Regions from separate parts of the Faecalibacterium sp. I3-3-33 genome, predicted to be linked through region 1. Evidence: a T-box and tRNA genes for the amino acid it is inferred to sense, from the RefSeq annotation. Region 1 holds a T-box; the other regions hold tRNA genes.
The links. A T-box is a leader RNA that pairs with one kind of tRNA and senses whether it is charged. The one in region 1 lies ahead of MTP39_RS10175 (valine--tRNA ligase), so its partner is inferred to be a tRNA-Val.
Positions count from the first base shown of each region.

Region 2: it encodes a tRNA-Val, which carries the amino acid that the T-box ahead of MTP39_RS10175 (valine--tRNA ligase) is inferred to sense. The anticodon was not compared.
Region 3: it encodes a tRNA-Val, which carries the amino acid that the T-box ahead of MTP39_RS10175 (valine--tRNA ligase) is inferred to sense. The anticodon was not compared.

Region 1 is NZ_CP094469.1:2,155,033-2,159,498, reverse strand. Features, by position in the region: gene MTP39_RS10185 (lipopolysaccharide biosynthesis protein) at 1-957, shown strand, start outside; gene MTP39_RS10180 (glycosyltransferase family 2 protein) at 954-1,940, shown strand; T-box leader at 1,976-2,205, shown strand; gene MTP39_RS10175 (valine--tRNA ligase) at 2,263-4,466, shown strand, end outside.
Region 2 is NZ_CP094469.1:563,414-567,879, reverse strand. Features, by position in the region: gene MTP39_RS02730 (glycoside hydrolase family 2 protein) at 1-43, opposite strand, end outside; gene MTP39_RS02725 (GHKL domain-containing protein) at 306-1,589, opposite strand; gene MTP39_RS02720 (LytR/AlgR family response regulator transcription factor) at 1,586-2,296, opposite strand; tRNA gene MTP39_RS02715 (tRNA-Val) at 2,587-2,663, opposite strand; gene MTP39_RS02710 (FeoB-associated Cys-rich membrane protein) at 2,941-3,105, shown strand; gene MTP39_RS02705 (hypothetical protein) at 3,174-3,467, opposite strand; gene MTP39_RS02700 (XRE family transcriptional regulator) at 3,464-3,727, opposite strand; gene MTP39_RS02695 (LexA family protein) at 3,920-4,466, shown strand, end outside.
Region 3 is NZ_CP094469.1:2,675,535-2,680,000, forward strand. Features, by position in the region: gene MTP39_RS12550 (ROK family protein) at 1-989, opposite strand, end outside; tRNA gene MTP39_RS12555 (tRNA-Val) at 1,783-1,858, opposite strand; gene MTP39_RS12560 (TetR/AcrR family transcriptional regulator) at 1,936-2,538, opposite strand; gene MTP39_RS12565 (efflux RND transporter permease subunit) at 2,804-4,466, shown strand, end outside.

The DNA.
Region 1 (4,466 bases):
TTCATACCCAATATTATGATCTCCCGCATGGTGGATAAGGAATTTCCCTACCTGAAGGAATGCCGGGAACTGCCGGAAAGGGAGGAGCGGAACGGCATCCTGAAAAACATCGGCGCCATGAGTATGCATAAGCTGGCGATCGTCATCGTGCGCAACACGGACAGCCTGCTGATGTCCTCCTTCATCGGGCTGGCAACGGTGGGTATCTACTCCAATTACCGGCTGGTGCTCAACGCGCTGAACAACCTGATGACCAAAGTCGTCACAGCCTTTTCCGGCAGCGTGGGCAACTTTGCAGCGCTGGAAAACTCTGACCGGCTGTATCGGGTGTATAAAGAGATGGATTTTCTCTTTTTTGTGCTGTCCGGCTACCTGACCGGCGGGCTGATGATGCTGTTCAACCCCTTGATCGCCCTGCTGTTTGGCAGGGAATACTGTTTCCCGATGACGACCGTGACGATCATCGTGGTGGAATTTTACATCACGCGGATGCGGCAGACGAACCTGCTGTTCCGGGAGGTCATGGGGCTGTTCTGGAACGACCGCTATAAGGCTGTGGCAGAGTCTGTTATCAATCTGGTGGTCTCCCTTGTGTTGGTGCAGCGTTACGGCGTGACCGGCATTATCGGGGGCACCATCATCAGCACGCTGTGCACCTGTGCGTGGATAGAGCCTTATATCTTTTTGAAATACGGCGTTCAGGAGGAATGGCAGCAGAAATACCGGGCCTACTTTGCGGAGTATCTGAAGCGGCTGCTGCTTACGGCGGCGGTCTCGGCGGCAGCAATGCTCTGGGTGCAGCGGTTCCCGGTAGGCAACTTTGGTGTTTTTATTCTGGACGGTGTGCTTTACACAGCCGTGTTCGTAGGGCTGATCGTGCTGGTCTATCATGGCAGTGCGGAGTATGCAGCGCTGAAGCAGCGCGGGTTGGAGATCTTGAAAAGGAGAGCGGGATGAATACGGAAAAAAGCCCCCTGATCTCGGTGATCGTACCGGTCTACAAGGTGGAAAAGTATCTGGCGGCGTGTCTGGACAGCCTGCTGGCGCAGACATATCAGAATTTTGAACTGATCGTTGTGAACGATGGCTCGCCGGACGGCTGCTGGCAGATCATGCAGCGCTATGCGGCGCAGGATGCCCGGGTGCGCATTTTCAACAAAGAAAACGGCGGGGTGTCCTCGGCACGCAATTTTGGGCTGGATGTGGCAAGGGGCGAGTACATCGGCTTTGTGGATTCCGATGACCTTGTGCTGCCGCAGTATCTGGAATGGCTGTACGATGCTTTGTGCAGCTGCGGCACCCGCATAGCCATGTGCCGCTACCGCAGCATACAGGAAAACGAGACCCTGTGGACGGTAACGGAATATCCGGCACCGCAGAGGATCACGGCGGAAAACTACTCGTGGATGCGGGAATGGAGCGGCGGGCACTGCTGGCGGATGCTGACCCACCGGGAACTGCTGCAGGATATCCGCTTTGACCCGGCGCTGTTCTACGGGGAGGATGCTCTGTTTTTTGTGACAGAATTTCTCAAGGCGGGCAGTATGGCGTTTTTGAACTGCCCGCTCTATGCCTACCTTGAACGTCCGAGCTCTGCCGTGCGGCAGGAGCCGAGCCTGCGTTTTTACACGGCGGCTCTGGCATGGGAACGGGTCTGGCAGCTGGTAAAGGGGCAGCCGGAGCCCTTCCGCAGCACTACGGAGCAGCGCTGCATCATGTCCTGCGCCGAGGTGTATTTCCGGCTGGTCAACCAGCCGGAGCGGGACCCGGAAAAGGAAAAAACACTGCTGGAGCTGGCAAAGACGCACCGCCGCGCTGCATGGAAGATCCCGTCAGAGCACAAAAGCCAGAAGCTGCAAGCGCTGATGGTGAGCTACTGTCCACATCTGGGTGCAAGGGTGTGGAAGCTGGTGCGTTGGGTGAAAGGTTTGAAAAACTGATTGACAAATCCCACAAAAAACGCTATATTCTTTTTATAAATGCGTTGAAAAAGAGTGTGCATCGTCTGGAGCCGCACAGAGAGCCGGGGGCAGCTGAAAACCCGGCGGGATACCGGCGGGGCACTGTCACTTTGGAGCAGAAGCGGTGAGCTTTGCCGGTAAGCCGCTTTCGGGTCTGCCCTACGTTACAGGGGCATCAAGGGGCGCGGAGCTTTCCGCGCAATTTGGGTGGTACCGCGGTTATGTATTTACAGCCGTCCCATGGAACGCTCCGTGGGGCGGCTTTTTGCGTCCCACTTCATCAAATTTTTGGGAGGACACTATGAAAGAGCTTGCAAAGCAGTACGATCCCAGTCAGGTGGAAGATCGTATCTACCAGTTCTGGCTGGACGGCGGCTACTTCCACACGAAGGCCGATCCGGACAAGAAACCTTATACCATCGTCATGCCGCCGCCGAACGTTACCGGTCAGCTGCACATGGGTCATGCGGTGGATAACACCATGCAGGACATCCTTATCCGCACCAAGCGGATGCAGGGCTATGCCGCCCTGTGGGTGCCCGGCACCGACCACGCTTCCATTGCTACCGAAGCCAAGGTGGTGGAGGCTATGCGCGCCGAGGGCCTGACCAAGGAAATGGTCGGCCGTGACGGTTTTCTGGAGCGCGCATGGGCATGGAAGACCAAGTACGGCAACCGCATCGTCAGCCAGCTGAAAAAGCTGGGCAGCAGCTGCGACTGGGAGCGCGAGCGCTTTACCATGGACGAGGGCTGCTCTGAGGCTGTCAAGGAAGTGTTTGTGCGCCTGTACGACAAGGGGCTGATCTACCGCGGCAACCGCATGGTCAACTGGTGCCCCCACTGCAACACCTCCATCTCCGACGCTGAGGTGGAGTACGAGGAGAAGGACGGCAGCTTCTGGCATCTGCTGTACCCGGTCAAGGAGACCGGCGAGATGCTGGAGCTGGCTACCACCCGCCCCGAGACCATGCTGGGTGATACTGCTGTGGCCATCAACGGCGAGGATCCCCGCTACGCCCATCTGCACGGCTGCCATGTGGTGCTGCCCCTGCTGAACAAGGAGATCCCCATCGTCTGCGATGAGCACGCCGATATGACCAAGGGCACCGGTGTCGTGAAGATCACCCCCGCCCACGACCCCAACGACTTTGAAGTCGGTCTGCGCCACGACCTGCCCATCGTGCGCGTGTTTACCTACGACGGCCACATGACCGGCGCTGCCGACAAGGCTGCCGCCGATGCTCTGTTTGCCGCCGGCAAGAACACCGTCAACGAGCCTCAGGTGCTGGACTGCGGCAAGTACGCCGGCATGACCACGCTGGAAGCCCGCAAGGCTATTCTGGCCGACCTGAAGGAGGGCGGTTTCCTGAAGGAGATCGAGCCCCTCAAGCACGAGGTGGGCACCTGCTATCGCTGCCACTCCACCATCGAGCCGATGATCTCCAAGCAGTGGTTCGTCAAGATGGAGCCGCTGGCAAAGCCCGCCATCGAGAGCGTGGAGAAGGGCGAGATCAAGTTTGTGCCCGAGCGCTTTACCAAGAACTATATGAACTGGATGAAGAACACCCGCGACTGGTGCATCAGCCGCCAGCTGTGGTGGGGTCACCAGATCCCGGCTTGGTACTGCGACGACTGCGGCGAGACCGTGGTGGCAAAGTCCGCTCCCTGCAGCTGCCCCAAGTGCGGCAGCGCAAAGCTGACGCAGGACCCCGACACGCTGGATACCTGGTTCTCCTCTGCCCTGTGGCCCTTCAGCACGCTGGGTTGGCCCAACGAGGACAGCGCCGACCTGAAGTATTTCTACCCCACCAACACGCTGGTCACCGGTTACGACATCATCGGTTTCTGGGTCAGCCGCATGATCTTCTCCGGTCTGGCTTACACCGGCAAGGCGCCTTTTGATACCGTCTGCATCCACGGTATCGTCCGCGACAGTCAGGGCCGTAAGATGTCCAAGAGCCTTGGCAACGGCATCGACCCGCTGGAAGTCATTGCCCAGTACGGCGCAGACGCTCTGCGCTTTATGCTGGTGGATGGCTCCACCCCGGGCAACGATATGCGCTATATTGAAAAGAAGGTGGAAGCTGCCCGCAACTTTGCCAATAAGCTGTGGAACGCCACCCGCTTTGTGCTGATGAACCTGCCCGAGGACTTTGAGCCGGGTCTGCCCAGCGAAGATCTGCTGGACATGAGCGACAAGTGGGTGCTGACCAAGCTGAATCAGGTCGCCGGTGCTATGACCGATAATCTGGAGCACTACGAGATGGGTCTGGCTGCTGCCAAAATCAACAGCTTTATCTGGGACGTCTACTGCGACTGGTTCATCGAGATCGCAAAGCCCCGCCTGAACTCCGGCGATGCACAGCAGGCCGACACCGCCCGCCGTGTGCTGGTGTATGTGCTGGATAAGGCACTCAAGCTGCTGCACCCCTTCATGCCCTTCATCACCGAGGAGCTGTATCAGGCTCTGCCCGGCTCTGCCGAGACCATCATGACGCAGGCATG
Region 2 (4,466 bases), 1.4 Mb from region 1:
CGGTGAACTGCCAGTCCTTCATAAGCTTTGCAATACTACGCATCCGATTCCTCCTGTTTTTTGCTGTACTCCGGTAATTTTTCCGTGCATTTTTCTTTCGTTGTTATTTTATCAAAGCGACCGCATTTCGCAAGATGCCCGCGAAAATCGGTCGTTTTGCGTGCGCATTCGGTTTTTTGCTTCCAAATGCAAACCAATATATTTGTGTATTTTTCACAAGAAGATGTATCCAATAGACCATAAAAAGAAAGCCGCCGCAGGACTTCCCTTTTCGGAAATTCTGCGGCGGCTGCCGGTTTCTTAACTTATTTTTGCAGCGGAAAGATGATCTTTTCCGCAAAGAATTCGCCCTGCTCTTCCAAGGTCAGCGTGCCTTTATATTTCTGCACGATGCGCCGGATCACCTTCAGCTCATACTGTGCGGAGCGGTTCGCCTGCTGTTCCGGCGGGCGCAGCGGGCTGATGATATTCACCACCACAAAGCCCTGCCGCACACAGACCAGCAGGTCGATGACCCGGCACTCCGGGCGGGCAGTCTGCACCGCGCTTTCCACCGCATGATCCAACGCATTGGCAAACAGCGCGTACAGATCCCCTGCCTCGATAAAACCCAGACAGCTGCCGTTTGCCACGGCATTCAGCTGGATGCCCCGGGACTCGCACAGCAGGCTCTTCTCGGTCAGCACCACATCCAGCACCTCGTTGCCGGTGTTGCAGTTCGCATCATAAAGGCGGGCTGCGCGCTCGGCCTCCTCGATGCGCTCTTGCGGCACCGCTTCGAGCGACAGCTTGCGGAGATCGGCGATCTGCACCTTCAGTTCATGGCAGCGCTTGTTGATGATCTGCACATTCTGCCGGGCGACCTGATACTGCTGACGCTGGCGCTCGTATAGCAGATTCAGCGCGTTCATTTCTTTTTCCATGGCAGATTTCTTGAACAGCTCTGTCTGGAAATACAATAACGTAAGAAAATAGAGCTGTCCGGTAACCAGCGTAGCCACCAGACTGGGCGGCCATGAATCGATAGAGGTATCGCTTAAAACCGCTGCCTGCACCATAAACAGGCTCCCAATAAAAAATGAACTGAATAACTGCCGGGGCCCGATATGGTATTCCCCCTTATAGGGAAGTTGCCGGGCAGGCAGTGCATACACCACCCCAAAGAATACCGCCCCGGACAGCAGCTGTACCAGAACCGCCCAAGGGGAAGTCATATTCAGCGGGTGCCCATGCCGGGAAAAATACAGCTCCAGAAAGCACCAGCCCTCGTAGGCGCACTGCGCGATGAGCAGACTCCACACCGCGCAGTACATCGCCCCTTTTTTATTGATATCCGTGCACAGGTAGATCATTCCACCCAGCAGCGCAAAAAAGGAAACATAAAGTACCAGCAGCAAGAGCTGCTGCTGCCACAGTGTTGTGGACTGTGCCAGTGGGTCCAGCAGCTGTGCCAGCAAAAGCAGTGGAAACAGCATCCCGCAGGCGCGCGCCCAGAAATGGGAACGATGCCGCAAGGGCAGACAAAAGACCAGCGCTGCACCCCAGCGCAGCAGCGCCCGGAGCAGGCTGTTCAGCAGGGATGTGGTCACAGCACACCTCCCATGTAGGACGCCACTGCGGTAAGAAAGGCCGTGCGCTGCCGCCGGCTGATCTCCAGCCGGTCGTCTTTCACAAGGGCAAAGTCGCTTTCAATGCCCTTGACGTAGGCTAAGTTAACCAGATAGCACTGGTTGCAGCGGACAAAATGGTACTCGGCAAGCTGCTTTTCGGCGCTTTGCAGGCTGGCGCGCACCGCAAATTCTCCTTTGGCGGTGTGGTAGTACAGCATCCGGCTGCGGGTCTCCAGATAATAGATATCCGCAGTGTCCAAAAGCTGGATGCCGCCGCCCGCCAGCTGCAGCACCACCTGCCCGCCTCTGCGCCGCTGCACCCGCTGGATGGCGCGGGAGAGCTTTGTGCAGAACTGATAATAATTCACCGGTTTCAGCACATAATCCAGCGCGTCCACCTCGTACCCCCGGATGGCGTACTGCGCCATGTTGGTCACAAAGACCAGCACCACCTCCGCGTCCACCGCCCGGATGGCTTCGGCAGCGGCAAAACCGTCCAGCCGGGGCATCTCCACATCCATAAAAATGATGTCGAACCCCGGCGTATAGTGTTCTGCAATCTCGGAGCCGTCCGCAATGAGGCTGATCTCCACCTGTAACCCCTGCTCCTCGGCATATTGCCGAACGAACCGGTTCAGGCATTCCCGCGTTTCCTCCTGATCTTCCACGATTGCGATCCTGAACATCCTGCACCCACCTTCTCTCTGCGTCTGATCGCCGTATCACTCTTTTTATTGAAACATACTTTTCCGTGAAATGCAATGGAAAACCTTTGTTTGAAACGAGGTTGTTTTTAGACGCCTGTCTTGTAGGGGCGGCCAAGTTCGCACAAAGCAAGCTTCCTTCTGCAAAGCAAAAAGGCAGGATACCATCACTACGATGATACCCTGCCTTTGCTCGTTTATCGCTTTGTTGCGCCAGTATGATAAACAAAAAAAACGTACCCAAACCCTTGCAGGTTCGAGTACGAACTGTATGGTGGAGAATTAGGGACTCGAACCCCAGACCCCCTGCGTGTGATGCAGGTGCTCTAACCAGCTGAGCTAATCCTCCATATTCGCTTGTGTTGTGCGCTCCGAACTGGAACGTGATTATTATAGCACGGCCTTTGCCGAAATGCAAGCCCTAATTTGAAAAACTTTTACTTTTTTCGAAACACTTTCCTTCCCAGCAAAAACGCCATGCCGGGTGCCGGGCGTGCAACATTACCGCCGGGCAGCTGCACCGGCTGCGCCCTGCACAAAAAATGTGCGGCAGGCTGTTGCTCTTTGCCTGCAAATCGTGTATACTTGGGGGCAGAAAGCTGCATAAGAGAAATCGAGGGATGTATATGCTGACACTTCGCGGGATCATCACGCTGGTAATATTGGCTGTGCTGTTTGCGCTGGCTGTGGTCTGGATCTCCAGACAGGGCGGCTGGAAGGGCGAGGGCTGCAACGGCAACTGCGCTTCCTGCCACAGCCATTGCGAGGACCCGGACGCCAAGAAGAAATAACCCAAACAGGGCTGCTGCACGAAACACGGTGCAGCAGCCCTGTTTTATGTTTTTTCACGGTTATTTGCTCAGAACGCACCGCGCTGGGCGGCATAGACGGCGATGGTGCTCAAAAGATCCTGCAGCGCCTTCTGGTAGGTGGTGCGGCCGATGTGCAGCTGCTCTAAGATCTCGTCCTCCGGGCGCTGCTCAAAAAAACGCATCCGCAGCAGGTCTGCCCGCATGGGGTCGTGCACCTGATAGTAGTCGATGCCTTCATCAATGGCGCTTTGCCAGCGGCGGTTTTCTGGCGTGCGCGCCCAGTGGCGCTCGCCGTACTTGCGCAGGGCGTTCCGGGTCAAGTCGCGTTGTTCCTGCGTCACTGGCGCTTCCCCCTTTTGGGCAGCTCCAGCACCGCACTGCGCGAAAACCGGTTCTCGGCATCGAAAAAGCAGGCGTCCCGCTCGGCCATCGTCAGCCCAAGCATAGTGGAAAGCCGTTCTGCTTCGTCCAGCTTGAATTGAGTCTCGCCCAGCAGCTTGTGCCGCAGGGTGTTGCTGCTGATGTGCAGCACACTGGCCACATATTGCAGCTTGTAGCCACTGTCTTGGATGTAAGTGTAGATCAGGTTTGTGTTTGCCATGGCTTCGCTCCTTTTTTGTAGTTCACCGCATTTGCAACAATCATTGGTTGTATTATACTCTGTTGTTGATTAACTGTCAACCTGCAATTTCCAAAACGCTCTGTAATTGTTGATTTTCAGGAAATTTTCTGCTATACTCAAAGCAGAAAGCCGCGTTTCACACTACAACCCATAGTTTTCAGGAGAACTGTCATGTCCGATCTATCTACCCGTGTCCGTCTGCGCCGGGAGCAGCTGGGCCTTTCGCAGCAGGAGCTTGCCCGGCGCATGGGCTACCGCTCCCGTTCCTCCATCACCAAACTAGAAAAAGGCATCAACGACCTGCCCCAATCCAAGGTAGAGGAGCTGGCACAGGCGCTGGAGACCACCCCCGCTGCTCTGCTGGGGCTGGACGCACCCTGCGCCTGCCCCCCGGGCTTTGAGCCGCTGCCTGCCATGGTGCAGGTACCGCTGATTGGCTCCATCGCCTGCGGCACCCCCATCACCGCCGAGCAGAATATTGAGTGCTATATCGGGGTGCCCGCCGCGTGGCACGCAGATTTTGCCCTGACCTGCCACGGCGACAGTATGTCTCCCACAATATGCAACGGAGACATCGTTTGCATCCGCTGCCAGCCCGAGGTGGAGCAGGGCGAGATCGCCGCCGTGCGGGTGGGCGAGGAAGCCACCCTCAAGCACTTCCACCGGCAGGGCGATGCCGTGATGCTGCTGGCAGACAACGCCGCCGTCTGCCCGCCCA
Region 3 (4,466 bases), 520 kb from region 1:
TAAGTTTTGATTGATACTGCATCGAAAACATCTTTTCGAATGAGCCATTCAACGCATTTTTGATGACAAAAAGGACAAACATCGTGATCATCTATTTCGTCTTTTTTCATTTCTTTAGCAAAGTTTATCACTCCGGTATGCCCAATTTCGCCAAAAGAATTTGTTGAACCAGTAATCAATGTGCCATTAATACAGCCTCCCAAGCTTATACCTGTTCCCATATATAAACATAGGACATTTTCCTTAAACGCAACGCTGCTTTCGCTGTGATCTTTATATAGAAGTTCTTTTTCATTTATAAAGTTAACTTTAGCGTTGTGTTCTATATAAATAGGAATTTTATATTTCTTTAAACTATTGTAAAGATCGTGCTTTAGTATTCCACGAAGTTCTTTTCCATTTAGACTTGGAATATTAGGGCATGCAATAATTTGTTCTTTTTGTGAATCAACAATTCCGGGAAAAGCCAAACCAATACCCAACAATTTTTGTGTGTCATCATCGAGTTCAAAATATGCTTCTATTATTTCTGTAATAACATCAGAAATTACATCTTGTAGAGATGATGATTCAAAGCAGAAATATAATTCATTTGGTTCCACCGTGCGCCCTTTTGATATTTTGTACTGCTGACTCTTATCAATTAAATATTTAACTTTATTCATGGAAAAACAACTTGACATCTTTTGCATTTCCATATGTGACAACATATTAAACTGCGCATCGCAGAAAACAGCCTTGATTTCTCGTGTCCCTACTGAAACACCCAGAAAGTAGCCTTGGTTACATACAATTGCTTCTTCATCATTTTTTATATCTGAATCTTTTCGTATGTTTCCTGACTCTTGCAATTGCAAAAATACCTTTTTTACAGTTGGCCACGATAAGCCACTATATGTCTCAAGTATTGATCTATCTGATGATTCCGATCTCCGAATTGCATCTAGAACAGCAAAATCTGTTCCATTAAGCTCATCAAAGCCCTTCATAAGAGTGTCTCCTTCGATTTAATGAAAATATGCGATCTGACAAAATTGTATATTATATAATACCATAATTCTAGAGAAAAAGTCAATCGAGGCAATCTACTTTTTCGTTTTTTATCAAACAAAATCATTCTAAAAATCGAACGTATCGATTTTTTTGGTTGAGCCTTTTGTGTTTTTTGCCGAAAACTGTGTTGCATTTTCGTTTAGGCTGCCTATAGACAAATCACCACAGATTTGATATTTTATTAACAGAAACACATAAGGGGGGTTTAATTATGCTGTACATTTAATGAGGGGGACATCTAAGCCCCCAAAGATAAGTCATATGTAACAAATCATCGGACAATGAAAGGGGCTCGACCAGTATGAAAAAGAAGCAATACGTTCTTAGTGTCCTTTGTCTCGCTTTGATGATTAAGGCAAGTTCATCACCTATTGTAGTAAACCTGAACAATAGTTCTCCCTCGGACATTAACATTACTTTGCCTAATAGTGAAATTTCTGATTCAACATCGTCAATTGATGCAGATTGACGCATTCTAAATATACTACGGCCTACCACAGCTTTTGTGGTAGGCTTTTTTATTAGCTCAGTTCGAAACTATCAGCTATATTGGTGGTGCCAAGATTAAAATATATTATATCAAAGGCAGGATACTACCGTCATGGTGATACCCTGCCTTTGTTCGTTCTTGTTTACCGTTCCGAGTAGTCCTTCCGCAGAACCTCCGATAAACAAAAAAACGTACCCGAACCCTTTCTCGTAAAGAATCGGGTTCGAGTACGAACTGTTTGGTGGACGGTACAGGACTCGAACCTGTGACCTCCTGCACGTCAAGCAGATGCTCTACCAGCTGAGCTAACCGTCCATGTCATATCGACTTGGATAGTTTACCACAGCTTTTTGCAAAAAGCAAGACCTTTTATGCTTTTTATGCGTTCTTTTTTACTTTTCCGGCGAAAGTGCCCGGCGAATGATATCGTACAGCACCGGCTTCATGGCGTCGATGTTGTCCGGCTTGCCCTCCAGAATGCTGGAATAGCACACCGACATACACATACTGCCAAGGGCGGTGATGCGCTGGTAGACCTCCCGCTCACTACGTCCGGCCATCTCCGGGCTGGAAAGCACAATGGCCAGCAGCTTGCGCATCAGGGGCTCGGCTTCCCTGCTGGCTTCGATTTGGTCCAGCCCGGGCCAGACGAAGTTGCGCTCCAGAAACCGCAGCACCAGCACATCCTGCCGCAAAGCCTCGATGATATGGTCGATGACGAACACTACCTGCGCGGTAAAGTCGGGCAGCTCGGGGTGCTGCTCGACCGCAAGGCAGGCATCGCTCAGCAGCTGGTAGCTCACCCGCCCCAGCAGCGCCTGCATCACCGCGCCCTTATCCTGAAAATACAGATAAAACGTGCCTTTGCCCACCTTTGCCCGGCTGGTGATATCCTCCACGCTGGTCTTGGCGGTGCCCCGCTCCAGAAACAGCTCGTAGGCTGCATCCAGCAGGGCGCGGCGCTTTTCCTGTTTCTTACCTTCCACGGTGCTCATGCTCTGGGTAGATTCCTCTTTTCTCTAAATTCAGACGCAGGTATGTGCTGCGTCCGGTCTGCGTACCTTAGTTTAGCAGTCCTTGGCCGTTTGTGCAAGCCCGGTTTGCTATACAATTTTTTGCAAGTGATAAAAAAACTGACTTTCAGTCACTTTTCCTGCTTGACACACTGTCCGGGGTGGATATAATAGTGTTTGCCCGGAAGATGACCGACAGTCAGTTTTGCGGACATTCCCAATCAACTTTCTATTCTGGAGGGTTCTCATGAAAAAGATCGCACAAGGCATCGTGCGTCTGCGCAAGCTGATCTTAACAGTGGCCGTGCTGCTGTTGATTCCTTCCGCAATCGGCGCCATTGCCACCCGCATCAATTATGACATCCTCACCTACCTGCCGCAGGATCTGGACTCCATGATCGGCGAGGTAGCCCTTGAGGACGATTTCCATCTGGCCTCCACCGGTATGATCACGGTAGAGGGCCTGCCAACCAATGAACTCATCGCCATGAAAAAGGAGATAGAAGCCGTGCCCGGCGTCACCCAGACCTTCTGGCTCAGCGATGTGATCGACCCCAACATCCCCACCGCCATGCTGCCTGCCGATGTGCAGCAGTTCATGTTCGGCAAAAACGATTCCACCATGCTGATCGTCCGTTTTGACGCCCCCAGTGCCAGCGACGAGACCATGGAAGCCGTCAAGCAGATCGAAAAGCTGCTGCGTAAGGACTGCTTCTTCGGCGGCATGAGCGTCATTCTGCAGGACACCAAGGCGCTGGTCAATCAGGAAATGCCCCTGTACATCCTGATCGCCGTGGGCGCCAGCCTGCTGGTGCTGTTCCTCTCGCTGGAAAGCACCCTCACCCCGCTGCTGTTCATGCTGGGTCTGCTGTTCCCCATCGCGTACAACTTCGGCACCAACATCTTTTTGGGGCAGATCAGCTACATCACCGAGGCGCTTGCTACCGTGCTGCAGCTGGGCGTTACGATGGACTTCTCCATCTTCCTGCTGCACCGCTATGAGGAAGAAAAGGAGCTGCGCTCCTCCAATGAGGAGGCCATGACCAGCGCTATCTGCAAGACCATGACCTCCATCTCCGCTTCCAGCCTGACCACCATTGCAGGCTTCCTTGCACTGTGCGCCATGCGTCTGACGCTGGGCCGCGATATCGGCCTTGTCATGGCAAAGGGCGTGGCACTGGGCGTCATCTGCACCGTGGTCATCCTGCCCTCTTTGATCCTTACCTTTGATAAGTGGGTGGAAAAATACAAGCATCGCACCGTTATCCCCCGGCTGACCAAGCTGAGCTACTTTGTTTCCAAGCATTCCGTGCCCATCGTGGTCGTGTTTATCCTCATCCTCATCCCCTTTGCCATTGCGCAGAACAAGACCAGCGTGTACTACACCCTGTTCGACTCTCTGCCCCAGGACTTGACCGGCATCGTGGGCACCAACAAGCTGGGCGAGGACTTCGGCATGACTACCAGCCACTTCATTCTGGTGCATGACGATCTGACCGCCACGCAGGTGTCCGACCTGTGCGACGAGTTGAAGGACGTGGATGGTATCACGCAGGTAGTAAGTCTGGATTCCATTACCGGCCCCGGCTTTGACACCGAGCTGCTGCCCGACAGCGTGATGGAGATTCTGCAGTCCGGCGGCTACAAGCTGATTTTGGCCAACAGCTCCTACAAGACCGGCACGGATGCCATCAACAGCCAGCTGGACGAGATGATCGGCCTGATCAAAAATGTAGATCCCGAGGGCGTCATCACCGGTGAAGGCGCCATGACCAAAGACCTGATCGAGGTGGCAGACGTGGACTTCAAGAACGTCAACGTCTGGTCGATCATGGCCGTTCTGGTCATCATCGCCATCTCCTTCAAGAGCCTGTCCATCCCGGTGCTGCTGGTCGCCAGCATCGAAGCCG